DNA from 3 places in the Paenibacillus sp. FSL R7-0189 genome. Region 3 is predicted to be linked to each of the others. Evidence: riboswitches for the same ligand, from Rfam matches in the RefSeq annotation. Region 3 holds a riboswitch; each other region holds the start of a gene.
The links. A riboswitch is a leader RNA that binds a small molecule or an ion and turns the genes downstream of it on or off. The one in region 3 is predicted to bind cyclic di-AMP.
Positions count from the first base shown of each region.

Region 1: linked by a shared signal. The riboswitch ahead of MKY63_RS09910 (C40 family peptidase) and the one ahead of MKY63_RS07770 (hypothetical protein) in region 3 are both predicted to bind cyclic di-AMP.
Region 2: linked by a shared signal. The riboswitch ahead of MKY63_RS30160 (KamA family radical SAM protein) and the one ahead of MKY63_RS07770 (hypothetical protein) in region 3 are both predicted to bind cyclic di-AMP.

Region 1 covers NZ_CP150223.1:2,308,395-2,312,633, reverse strand. Annotated here, with positions in the region: gene MKY63_RS09920 (cytochrome c) at 1-330, opposite strand, end outside; gene MKY63_RS09915 (GNAT family N-acetyltransferase) at 458-943, opposite strand; gene MKY63_RS09910 (C40 family peptidase) at 1,133-1,585, opposite strand; cyclic di-AMP (ydaO/yuaA leader) riboswitch at 1,630-1,772, opposite strand; gene MKY63_RS09905 (C40 family peptidase) at 2,135-2,563, opposite strand; cyclic di-AMP (ydaO/yuaA leader) riboswitch at 2,621-2,759, opposite strand; gene MKY63_RS09900 (hypothetical protein) at 2,978-3,808, opposite strand; gene MKY63_RS09895 (M1 family metallopeptidase) at 3,820-4,239, opposite strand, start outside.
Region 2 covers NZ_CP150223.1:6,816,380-6,820,618, reverse strand. Annotated here, with positions in the region: gene MKY63_RS30165 (YafY family protein) at 1-327, opposite strand, end outside; gene MKY63_RS30160 (KamA family radical SAM protein) at 470-1,636, opposite strand; cyclic di-AMP (ydaO/yuaA leader) riboswitch at 1,777-1,918, opposite strand; gene MKY63_RS30155 (AraC family transcriptional regulator) at 1,967-3,634, opposite strand; gene MKY63_RS30150 (ABC transporter substrate-binding protein) at 3,774-4,239, opposite strand, start outside.
Region 3 covers NZ_CP150223.1:1,818,262-1,822,500, reverse strand. Annotated here, with positions in the region: gene MKY63_RS07790 (ABC transporter permease) at 1-109, shown strand, start outside; gene MKY63_RS07785 (hypothetical protein) at 141-332, shown strand; gene MKY63_RS07780 (hypothetical protein) at 797-1,249, opposite strand; gene MKY63_RS07775 (hypothetical protein) at 1,290-1,811, opposite strand; gene MKY63_RS07770 (hypothetical protein) at 1,826-2,380, opposite strand; cyclic di-AMP (ydaO/yuaA leader) riboswitch at 2,449-2,613, opposite strand; cyclic di-AMP (ydaO/yuaA leader) riboswitch at 3,033-3,222, shown strand; gene MKY63_RS07765 (hypothetical protein) at 3,475-3,891, shown strand; gene kdpA (potassium-transporting ATPase subunit KdpA) at 4,108-4,239, shown strand, end outside.

The DNA of each region.
Region 1 (4,239 bases), 490 kb from region 3:
GACGTTGGCGATCTCTTCAGGAGCTAGCTTCTCCTTAAAGGAAGGCATTTGGCCACGTCCTTTGGTGACGATGCTGTAGATTTCCTCAGCGTCATGCTGACCGCCTTCATTCTGAAGACTTGGTCCAACTCCACCTTGAAGCTGATCGCCGTGACAGGTGATACAGCTGGCTTTCACGGTTGCTTCTGCCTTTGCCGCGTCCAGTTGAACTACCGGCATCGTGGGCTTGTTTTCTTCAGCTACCTCTTCTTTACCCGGAAGTGTAAACATGAGTACTACCGCAAAGGCACAGGCGGCAAAAAACAAACCGCTCATGATCCATTTCTGCATCCCAATTCGTCCCTTCTATGTAAGCTGCTCCCTACATTATAGCTTATGGTGAAGCGTTATCATAGGGTTTGTGACAAAAAAATGAACGAGAATACAATCATTCTTATGAAATATATGGTATTTAATATCATTTGTCATAGACCATGCAATAAAAAGGTTTGTCTCCTGTAGGTGTGCGGCGTTCATACGTATCTGTAATCGTAAATCCACATTTTTGATAAGTTCGAATGGCGCGTTGGTTCCAGGTCAGGACTTCCAGATCTATCTCACGATCAGGATAACGATTCAAGGCTGTCTGGACGATGGCATCTACGAATAGTTTGCCTAAACCATGGCCGCATAGATCGGGGCGCATCCCAACTCCTAAACGAACGACTCCTTCCATCGGGAACAACTGTGCGAATCCGCACAAAACCTCTTGTTCATTTAATATGGAGATATATTGTTCCTCCCGGAGCTGCGGATCGCCAAACTCGATGCCAAGAGCCTGCATCTGCTCCCACGGCATCCAGCCATAAATATTATATGGGGGCGTATAGCTCCACTTACAAATAGCTTCTCCGTGAATTGCCTCCATAGGAACAACATGAAAAGTTACCGAGGGATTTATCATAAGGTCAACGATCTCCTTTCACGAGGACATTGCTATATTACTAATTATATACAAAATGGGGGAGGTTCGACTCAGAAACTTTACATGAGAGGAATGTTTTACAAATTATGAGAGGGGTAAATAAGTAATAAGACAAAAAAACAAGCTCTCCTCCAAGAGTTACCTTGGAAAAGAGCCTATGTACGTTACTTATTGAACATCATCATTGTCTTCCGATTCAGCAGCAACCGATTGGTAAGCGTCTGTGCTCATAATGCGCTTGGCACCAACGTAGCGTTTCACGTAGTAGCTATCACTCAGAGAGCTAATCGTAACACCGCGTGAGGTAGAAGCGTGTGCGAACTTACCTTCACCGACATAAATGCCGACATGGGAGACACCTTTGCCACTTGTATTGAAGAATACAAGATCTCCGGCTCTTATATCATCACGGGAGATTGCTGTGCCCATTTGATATTGGGAACCTGATTGGTGTGGAAGGTTAATGCCAATCTTATCAAACACATACATTGTAAATCCGGAGCAATCAAATCCGTTAGTGGATATACCGCCGGATACGTATTTAGTACCGATGGCCTTGTCAATCACTTTATCCATTTTGGAATCTGCGAAAGCGCTTCCTGCTCCGATGGTGAGGATGATGGAAAAGCTTAGTACTGCTGCTGCTAACTTCTTCTTCAAAAGTGTATACCCCTTCCAAATGCCTACGAGGTTAGCTTAAGGGTTCGGTTGAAGGTCCCCTATGACCCCTCTATATAATGGAGGTCAATTCACCCAAAGTTGGTTCCCCCGTTTTCCTAATAGTTAGGAAACTCGGCTCATACTGTTGATTAGGATTAGCTTGTAATCAATACATGACAAAACCTTTGTAAATAACAACTTAATGATTACAAAAATGTTACTAAAATCTCACTGCGCTAATTGTAACAAACAGAAAGCCGCTTGGCAATCGTTTTTAACATATTAATGCAGAAAAATTGGCATTTTTACGGTAGAAAGGCATATGTAAGCGTTAATAATGACCTAATTTTTAATATAATTGCAATTTTTATCAAATAAACGTGTTTCAATTGGGCTCTAATAGTGTAAAAATATATTATGGAAAAAAGAAAAACCCGAATTTGATTACGGGAATAATCAGATTCAGGTTCATATAGTTGTAATTATGAGGTTATAGTTGTGAGGAAGGTTTCAATCGAAGGCTACAGCTTGATAAGCTGAAGTACTCATTACTCTTTTAGCGCCAACATAACGATTGGCCCAGTAGGCCTGACTGAGTGAAGTGATGGTTACTCCACGCGAAGAGGACGATTGTGCGAATTTTCCGTTTCCAACATAAATGCCGACATGGGATACTCCATTGCCAAGTGTGTTAAAGAACACTAGGTCACCAGAACGCAGATTGCTTTTGGATACAGCAGTTCCAACGCTATATTGAGCTTTTGATGTACGAGGTAAAGTAAGACCCACATTCTTGAATACATATTTTGTAAATCCAGAGCAATCAAATCCGGCAGTGCTTGTACCTCCGGTTTTATAGGCAACTCCAATAGTCTTTGAGATTACAGTGTCCATCTTAGAGTCGGCAAAGGCGCTTCCTCCACCAATAGATAATGCCATTACAAGTCCTAGCGCCGCAGCGACGCATTTTTTTCTTAAATTATGTCTTTTCAAAAGATGTACTCCTTCCAAGGCCTGCGAGGTTAGCTTAAGGGTTCGGTAGAAGATTCCCTATGATCCCTGTAAAGCGAGATCAATTCACCCAAAATATGGTTCCCCCACTTCCCGGTGCAAAGGAATTAGGCGTGTTAAGCACCAAGAGAATGACGTTTCGACAGTTACACTTACGATAAATACATTTAGTTATGTAGGAATCGTTTCAATTGATTACAAAATTGTTACTAATAGCACAGGACTTATTGTAACAGAGCTTTTATGATTTTGCAAATACTCTTAAGTTATCCGTAATGAGAAAAAGTCCCAGCTCCTGAATACAGGAATTGGGACCTTTTTATTATGTCAAATAAGGTTAATTTATTGTGGAAATGCTTTGCTACACCATAGATGATATTGTGCAGAGATTCCCCACATTTTTAAGAGCGTAGAAGGTAGTGGTGAGATTTGCCGTATTATAAGTGCCGGCAGGCCGGGACAGAACAGACCCGTCAGTCCGCACACTAGCAGTAAGAGCAAGCCTCCCGCACCAAGTACAATGGAAACACCTATAGCAGGAATCAGTGACCGCAAGCAGATGAACAGTGAGGAGAACATTCCTGTACCGCCGGTGTAACCAAACTGCATATATAGAAGAAACAGGCGCACGATAAAAATATATATAAGCCATGCCAATACGTATGGTACTAAATGAAGTAACAAAGTGTAGTTAAACAAAGAGGATAAGAACAGCCCGTACATTTTTGGAGCAAGCCAGTAAAGCGGCAGCAGGGTCAGAACCCATTCGATTAGGCTAAAGACTAAGACAGGTAGTCCATAGATCTTCATGCCAGGGAAAAAGAACAGTCCGCGCTCTCCCCTTCGCTCCTGGTGGAGCTCATGCAGCAATCCTGCCCTTATGAAAGGAGAAAGCAGAAGTCGCAAGACAACAAGTCCTAGAAGCATCCATAACCAAGTGCGTATCGCAGGGTCAGTATTCAAGCTGAACTGTCCCTCGATATAATACAACAGTCTGCCCATACCGCTGCCGCCGGCGTCTTTATCTGGATAGCGCAGTAGAATTGGAATAATAGCAGATCGGATGAAACCATACATAAAGTAGCCCCAGAGCAGTCGGTAGATGAAGAGCAGAATTAAAATATAAAATTGCTCCTTCATGCTTTGCCAGCCGCGGGTTATCGATGTTCTCACAATCATTCACCTCACCAGACAAGAGTTCCGAGCACGGTTTCAAGTAGTTTAGTTACACTTAACGTCCAGCGAGAGAGCGTCTTGGGCTCTATTTCCGCCAGCCTAAAGTTGTTTAAATGTTTGCTCTCCAATAAGATGGAATGCTCAGGGTCAATCTCAGCAGAGAGAAGAGGCTTATCGCTTAACAATTGAAACGTAGTCTCTGCTCCTTCACCGTTCCAGACCCGCTGCACCGAAGAGCTGTCGGCGAATGTGAATTTCACGGGAACATCAACGTAATGGCTCCCTTTATTTGAAATCTTCACTAATGATTCGTAGCTTTGAGCATCGCCGCTGTTATTTTTTTTAAAAGTAATCGTATCTACTGAGAAGTCAGGCGCACCATCACCATAAATGTAATCATCGAAATATGCCTGCCATGATTTTTTGGT
Region 2 (4,239 bases), 2.0 Mb from region 3:
CTCCGTTCCAATCGTTTGCAGCCGTTCAATGGTTCTTTGCGTATGTTCATCTTCAAACACGGAAGAAAGACTGTTAAGTACAGTAATCAGAGAAGTGACATCATACGAACGGAGCAGGCTTTTATCCATTTTATATCCGTCCATGATGCCATATCCACCTTTAGTTCCCTGATATGATACGACCGGGATACCAGCGGCACAAATCACATCGATATCCCTATAGATCGTTCGCTGGGAAACCTGAAACTCTTCAGCCAGCTTGGAGGCAGATAAAACTTCGTGGTTCAATAGCTTGTAGATCATAGAAATCAATCGTTCCAATTTCATGTGTGCATTCCCACCCATTAGTCCATTTCGTGTTACAGCGTGATTATATCATAGATTTTTTCGGGCTAATTTTGGGAGGGAGGAGTTTTGTTGTTGGTGATGAAGTAATATCCTATGACAGAGTCTGACAGAGCCGATTAATTTATTTATAGATTAAATCCGCAGGCTCTGATAAATGATTAACAGAAATAATAGCATCGTTTTTTTTCACAGGTGGGGTCCAATATTGCTCATTCCCAGGCAGGTCATCGAACCATTCGGCGTCCTTTGGACAATCTAGAATCATGAATTTTCCGTATTCCTGATCTCTGGATTGATGGTATTTGAGATAGGCTTTCCCGTTATCAATGGCGAGAATTTCTATTTTTCCTGAGGTGTGGCTCATGGATAAGCGTACTCTTTTGCCAAGTCCTGAGGTTCTAGTTTTGGCTTCTTCTACAATTTGATAGACTTGCTCGAGCGGTAATACGAAATCCCGGTTTCCGGCAACGGGCCGGTTCACAAAGAAGTAGTAGGGTGTAACGCCAGCCCATGAAAGTCGGTCCAGTAGTTCCCCTAAAATAATGGGATCATCGTTGATGCCTTTGAGGATGGGAGTCTGATTTACGACAATTGCCCCTGCGTTGTGGAGAGCTTTAAATGCTTTTTTGGCTTCAGGTGTGATTTCACGAGGATGATTGATGTGCGCCATAACATAGATTCGTTTGTCTTCGGTAGAGTAAGTACGAATCAGCTCCAGCAGCTCTTCGTCTTCAGAGATCCGCATCGGATTAAATACGGGTATCTTCGAACCTAGTCTAATGATTTTAACATGCTCAATGCTTCTTAGATTTTCAATAATGGATCTTAGCTTCGGTGTGGAGAGAATTAAACTGTCCCCGCCCGTAAGAAGTACGTTGTTAATCTCCGGATTCTTTGCGATATACTCCAAGCCCGGAGAGACATCAGCCATCGCCTCTTTCACGTCATTTCGAAACAGACGCTTACGGAAACAGTAGCGGCAATAAGCCCCGCAGACCTCGGATACAATCAGTAGTGCAGTGGTTCTATACTTGTGCTGACAACCAGGTACCACATAATTCGTGTCCTCATCGGAGGCGTCCCAGCGCCCATACTCCAGCAGTTCACCTTCGTTAGGAATAACCAGCTTACGGATGGGATCTTCTGGATCATCCCAGTTAATCAAAGACAGATAGTAGTCATTTACACGAAAAACAAATTTTTCTGTAATTTCTTTCAGATTCTCTTTTTCCAGCTCAGACAACATAGCTATTTTGTTAATATCCGTGAAGTACTTTACCTTTTGCACGTACATCTCTCCTTTGTCTCGTAGTGTGAGAAATGAGGGAGCCTTAGTGTCAAAGGCCAATCTACTGCCAGCAGGGTCCAAAAAAAGCACAAAAAGAGACCCTTAGCAAGGGTCTCTGGTTATGTAAATAACATGAAAAGCAGACCCATCCACTGCTGACGAGGTTAGCTGACGGACTCGGGTAAGATGGTACCCTACATTCTAATGCTCAATGATTCGCCCCAATTAACTGGTTCCCCCGCTTTTCAACTGTAAAAGTTGGAAATTAAGCGTAGATAAAGTATACCCTATGAAGTTTTGAAAAGTCAAAAGAGAATCCTAGATTCACCTTCAATTGCTAGCGCTACTTCCGCCGAGTAGTTTAGGCAACAACGTTAGCAGCTTCTCCCGGGTTAACGCATCACTGGAGTTCCATTTGCTTCCGTCGAGCAGATAAACATGTCCCTGACGTACTGCCGGGAGACTGTTCCAAAGTGAACTGTCTAGTAGTCGTTCCATTGCAGCTCGCGAGTCTTTGCGTTCCGGAATGAACATGAAGATATGATCTCCGGCGTAGGCAGGCAGTCGTGTTGGATCCACTTCGGCGAACCCTAACTCTTCGTCCAATATGGCCTGAATCTCTTCGGTCGGTTGTAAACCACATGGGGCATAAAGCGCAGTGGAGAATCCGGACATTCCCATAGCATATAGATGATCTCCATGATCATAGACCAAAGCAGAGGCGGTTTCTCCAACTTGGAGAGTTGTCGAGTAAAGCTGCTGCCACATGGCTGCGTTTTTGATTGTGAATGACTCCAGCCATGCTTCCGCTTCGCGCTGTTTACCTAGCCAACTGCCTAATGTCCGCATTCGGTTGTCGAGAGGCGCAAATGAATCAAAGGTGAGTGTCGGAGCGATACCAGAAACTGCTCTGTAGGCTCTTTCATCACTATTTGCCAAAATGATCAAATCTGGGTTTAGGGAAGCGGTCAACTGCGGGTCCAGTGGAAACCCGACGTTGGCGAGCTTCTTAAGTCGATGTTTATAGACGCTGTTCCGGGCGAATGCTTCATCTCCACCGATAGGCTTTACACCTAACGCGAGAAGGTCGCCAAGTGTCTCGCCATGATAGACAATACGTTTCGCTCGTTCAGGAATTTCCACCTCATGACCCGTCCAATCCTTGACGGTAAGCTTACGACCTTGCTGATGTGCATATTGTCCGGGTGTAACTCCTGTTTTTTGCCGAAAGCGGCGGCTGAAATAGTATTCATCCGAGAAGCCGACCAGTCTGGCGATTTCCCGCAGTGGTTCAGTCGATTCCTGCAGGAATCGTTTGGAATGATTAATACGCAGATCCGTCAGGTATTCAAGCGGCTTTTTACCCGTAAGCTGTTGAAAGATCGGTGTATACTGCCAGATCGATATCCCCGCCCGTTCAGCCAACTGCTTCACGGTGATACTCTCTGTATAATGCTCCTGAATGAATGTTATGGTCTTTTCTACGGATTCCGTAGGACTTGGCAGGTGTTTGGAAGGGTAATTATGCTCAAAAAGTAGCAGCAGCAATTCTTGGAATTTTAATTGTCGCTTGAATTGTTGTACATCATCGGTATTATTCCTGTTCATGAGCAGCTCTTCGACTAGTCGGATTACCTTGGTGAACGGGTGCACAATTAACTCCCGTCTGCCGGAAAGCAGCTCTCCAGAATATCGTTTAGGATGCTTGGTTGTATAAATTGCTGTAAAGGTGATGAGGTAATAATACAACGTCAGCTCCTGGTTGTTCGTACTATAGGAGATTCCAGGAGATAGTAGATAACATTTATCCGTACTTAGTATCACGCTTTGATCATCGAGGTTCAATTGTCCGTTCCCTCCAGTAAATATGAGAAGGGTATAGTCCTGGGTTGTACGCGTTATAGAGCTTGAATCGGCAGCTTGAATCATCAGTTCGGCCTCGTTTAGCTGAAATAACAGAGAGTGGAGTGGGGGGCAGGACGATGATGTATGCAGCATGGGTTCAGCCTCCGTTCATTTGGTGAGAATGATTATCAATGAATTCATTGTATATAAAAAAAAGAAGCATATCAACAGCTGTTGACATGCTTCTTGCAGTTTTTTATCAGCCTTGTGTTAAACACTTCATCTCGGAAGGTTATTTCATATTCAATAGCTGTGGAATTTCGCCAAGCAGCCATTCTCTTGTTGTCGCATCACTTGAAGTCTTCATGATGTCTTGTGTATAGACATATCCGTTCTTGACGGCAGGAAGGCTCTTCCAGATAGGGCTCTTTAATAGATTCTCTGTGGATTGTTTTGCTTCTTCTGCCACTGGAGTCAAGATGAATATCCGGTCTCCGGCATATTCTTTCAGGACTTCCATGGATACTTCCTGGAACCCTTTACCTTCATCAAGTATCTTCTGAATAGCTGGAGTTGCCTTGAAGCCATTCTCCCCATAGAGTACCTGTGAAAGTCCGGTTGCTGCCATTATAAATAGTCTGTCTCCTGGATAATAAGTGAAGACCGCAGCCGTTTCGCCCTCTTTCATGCCTGCGGATTTCAATTGCTTCCACATGTTCTCTTCAGCGGTTTTATACTGGGCAAGCCATGCTTCTGCT
Region 3 (4,239 bases):
CATCTTCGGATGGCTGGCAGCCAAGATCTATCGTACCGGCGTACTGATGTACGGCAAACGCCCAAGTATTAAAGAAATCAGAAAAGCAATGAAAGCTTACAAGATCTAAGATGACCTCATATAACTTTTAAGGAGTGCTAATGATGTCTACAAGCGAACAATATACCATTATGCTTTTAATGAGTTCGGTATCGCTGGCTACGGTTAGTAGAATGCTTCCGGATGGCTCCACTTTTATGGATTTCGTTCAAGGCGTATTGACTGGTGTTGCTATAGTGGGGATGTTGGCAGGATTGTGGATGTACGGTAAGGCGCGTAAGAGTAAAGCGTAATAGTAGGCACTGAATTTTCGGGGGTATCCTAACAGCCATTTATGGTTGCTGGGATATCCCCGTTTTTGAGTTGGCAATCTCTTTGTATACGAGCTGATATAGCTAACGGATCCAGCAGCACTTAAATGCAGCAATCATCGAGATTTAGCAAGATATCGGACATTATAGTCGCTATTGGCATGAAAAAGGGTGAATTAGTAGCTCTTTTAACCAAATAGTTGCACTGGAGTCCGATACTATGCTCAAAAGGCGATAAACGTGCAAGTAACGTCATCTGGGTCCGTAAGCCTTGCCTTGGTGGAAGATGATTAGGGCCTGCTTGAAGACGATCCGAGACGCTCATCGCTCGGGATTTCTACTGGAGTCCGAACGCCGGCCAAATTTGAGGAAAAGCTTCAATTAAAGGCTCCTGAGTCCGTTAGATGCTTCATGCGCTTAAAGATCGTCTGAATTCTAGTCAGTGACTAAATTATAGAAAGATTTGCGCTCGTTCGTATATCCGCTTGGTCGGTCATCTGCTCCCGTACAGCTCTAAGCTGTGCTTTCAGTGCAGGAACACTTTTTTGCAGAATAATGCTTATTTGAGAAAGAGGCAGCTTTAAGCCGTACCACAATACCTTCACAAGCTGTTCCTCCCAAGGTAATCCCTTAGCCGATAGAAGAGAGCGCCGGGCAAAAGAATCAGCACACTGGCGAATACAAGTGCGGTAAGCGTGGATAGAGAATAACTGAGGGTCGAAGTTATCCTGACGATATATTTTATGAAGCTCTGTGAAGGTGCGGATAGTAACCTTGTCTGCCTCATTAGATTGTTCTAATAACATGGAACTGAGTACGTAGACTTCATTAGTATACTTTTGAACACACTCTGCAAATTTAGCACTGTAGGTGGACACGGGAGGTAAGGGGTCAGGCATGGTGAACACGATCCTTTCAGAATGAGAGATTTGCTTGAATCTATAATATAGAAAAGTAAGAGATGGATTTATTGATAAGATCGGCGGTGTCTGGTTCCGGGCAACTGTGTTTCTGCTGGGAGGCAGTGGAAAAAGCTTTGGAAGGTTTGTAGTAGAGCCGTTCACTTCTGGAATTGCTCCCCCCAGCTGCAACACTGTACAGACGCCCTTGCTGAATATGCCCAGCCAAGGATTTACCCTGGAGCTTGGCCTTTAAATCCTGCAAAGCACCCTGAACTAGCTCAAGCTTAACCTGCTCCCAATCTGAACCTTCGCGGCGGACCTTATCCAGCGCTTCCTCAAGACGGCAATGACAGATAGCCCGTAAAAAAGAACTCCATTTAATGAGATCGAAATTTTTGGTGTTGGCAGAGATTAGACAAGCCCCCCAACTGCAACCTCCCTTACAGGTGAGCTTCAGAATACCATAACGGCAGCCTTCAGCCCCTTCCATTCCATAGTGAATAGGCTCGGGTTCATCCAATACAAATACTTCAATGCGGGATAGTCTGCGCTGGTCCATAGTAGGGTTCCTCCTTAGATTTCCAAAAGCTTTAAGTCTACATGATGAGTGACACTAGCCTTTTCTACACAAGCGAGCATTTCCATTTTATTCTCACAGACTGCGGTATGCTCTAGCCATAGTCGGAACTTCTCTTTCCGTATAACAGATAGATGTAAGGGAAAGGTGCTGCGGGATCTCAAGACATACCAACCGGCGCTTACATCTTTCCAAGGCTCCTTGAAGGCTGTAAACCACGGGAGTTTTTGATGCGATGACCAATCCTGCTGCTGTTGTTGTTCTCGAATTTTTTTATATATTTCATATACAATCTTAGAGTCTAAACAGTCTTTACAAGAAGAAGGTGTACTGAATTGGCGAAGGGCTTGGATCTGGTTCTGGCCAAATGCATAACCTACAATGTACCTGTGATTATTTTCTTCGAACCACAAGGCCCCGAAACAAACGTAATTTAGACTTATCGGCTCAAGCAGCCCTTGATGTATCCCTAAATAATAGTGCTTCAAAACATTCACCCCATCCAGCGTGCTATCACCTAATAGGCTCAGGTAACGCAAAAACCGCAGCAAGAGGAGGACCTCTGCTGCGGTTTTGGATTACAGGCAGATATACCTGGGCCAAAGCGTGGCGGATCAAGGGTCTCTCTCTTTACGCTTACGAGGTTAGCTGTCGGATTCGGACGGTGAGAGTCGCCCTACCTATTGAGACTTACGCAGTCTCCTTTGGATTCACCCCAAGTAGGCCAGGTGGCCTGATGGTTCCCCCGTTCCCTGCGAATGCAGGAACTCAGCGTTGATTGTTTTTCATGAATTAGATTCAACCCGAATCATACTCTTTTCAAGATTTTCTGTAAAAAACGGAAAATGTTCTTTTAGAGCGATTTTAACCATATCCTGCCGACTACGACTGAAAAACGAGGTAAATAGGTATTTATGGCGTGTTATCGCGCCTCTTTCTCGCTCAACCTCTGCTTCTTGCGTTTCAACCTATAAAGGGAATTTGCAGTATTTTCACCCTAAAAAGGTGAATAAAATCACATGGGTTATAGATAGCGATTAAACGCTCGAAACTCGAGTAAACAAGAGATATAGAGAGATTAGATATCAAGTAAGCGCTATCTAATGGGAAAATAGTTTTTAATTTGCATTATTTTGGCATCATTCAGGTTTTACAAGTCTTCGTGCATAAGAGTATGATTACTCCTGTTTCAACGACAATCGAATATTTGATCCGCTTAATTTCCGATAAGGAAAGCGGGGGAACCAACAATCGGCAGCCGATGTGAGAGTCGGAAGCTGATTATGGGGTGAATCCTGTAGAGGGTGCGAGTGAGTTCGCATCTATACAGGTAGGGCGACTCTCACCGCCCGAATCCGACAGCTAACCTCGTAAGCGTATGGAGAGAGGATGAGTGCAATGTGACCGCTAGCGAGCCACAGAGGAGATCCTTTGTGGCTTTTTGCTGTGCTCTTAGAAGCAAAGCATTTATGGAGGCCTCCCCCAAGAGGTCGCTAAATTCATCATTAGCGGTATTTGTAAGGCAGCGTCTAATGACGTGACACAACCGAGCTTTAGGTTGTGCCCGAAAATGACGATAGGTCAACATCCTTTCGGAGATTTTCGTTGCCTCCTTGTTGTAAATGAGCAGGAGGAGAAAAAAGAGATGACGGATCAGAATGAATATGTGCTTGTATGTGCGCCTACAAAGGCGGGAGAACATTTCATTAAACTTCTGAAGTTCAGGGGTATTAAGATGGCGGGATTAACCAACAATCTGGCTGAGAAGGCTTTACTAGAGGAGCTCGGAATCGAGCAGGTTATTCTAGTGGATACCCGCCATCAGAGCACTTGGTTTCGCCCATCGTTCCCGGTAGGCAGGGTATATCTGTTTGAGAGCAGCTTTCCGCTTTGCTGCCGCTATATTCAGATGTGCCGTACCTGGACGACACAGCCAATTTTTGTGATTACAAGTTCTATAAATCCTAGATTGGTCTATAAAAGACTTGGTGCGAGCTATGTAATCTATTCCCATAGTGGTGATGCTGATTTTCTAATCGATAGATCACCTCATCAAGGATAATGGAAGGAGTGCGGAAGATATGATGGATCTGTATATGGTGGCTTCGTTAGCTGTAATTTACGGGTTATTTTATGGCTTTATGCGCTGGTGCGCAGGTGTAGTTGAGGATACGGGGAGGGATAAGCTGTGATTCTAGTAATCGCTGTTACCCTACTGTTGTTTATATATCTGGTTTACGCGTTGATTCATCCTGAGAAATTTTAAGGAGGGGCATTCATGGGCATTTTGCAAATAGTCGTCGTAATTGTAATTCTCATCTTGTTGGTCAAGCCGATGGGGACGTATTTATATCATGTATTTTCTAACGAACCGAATCGTACGGATCGCTGGTTTGCAGGCACAGAGAAA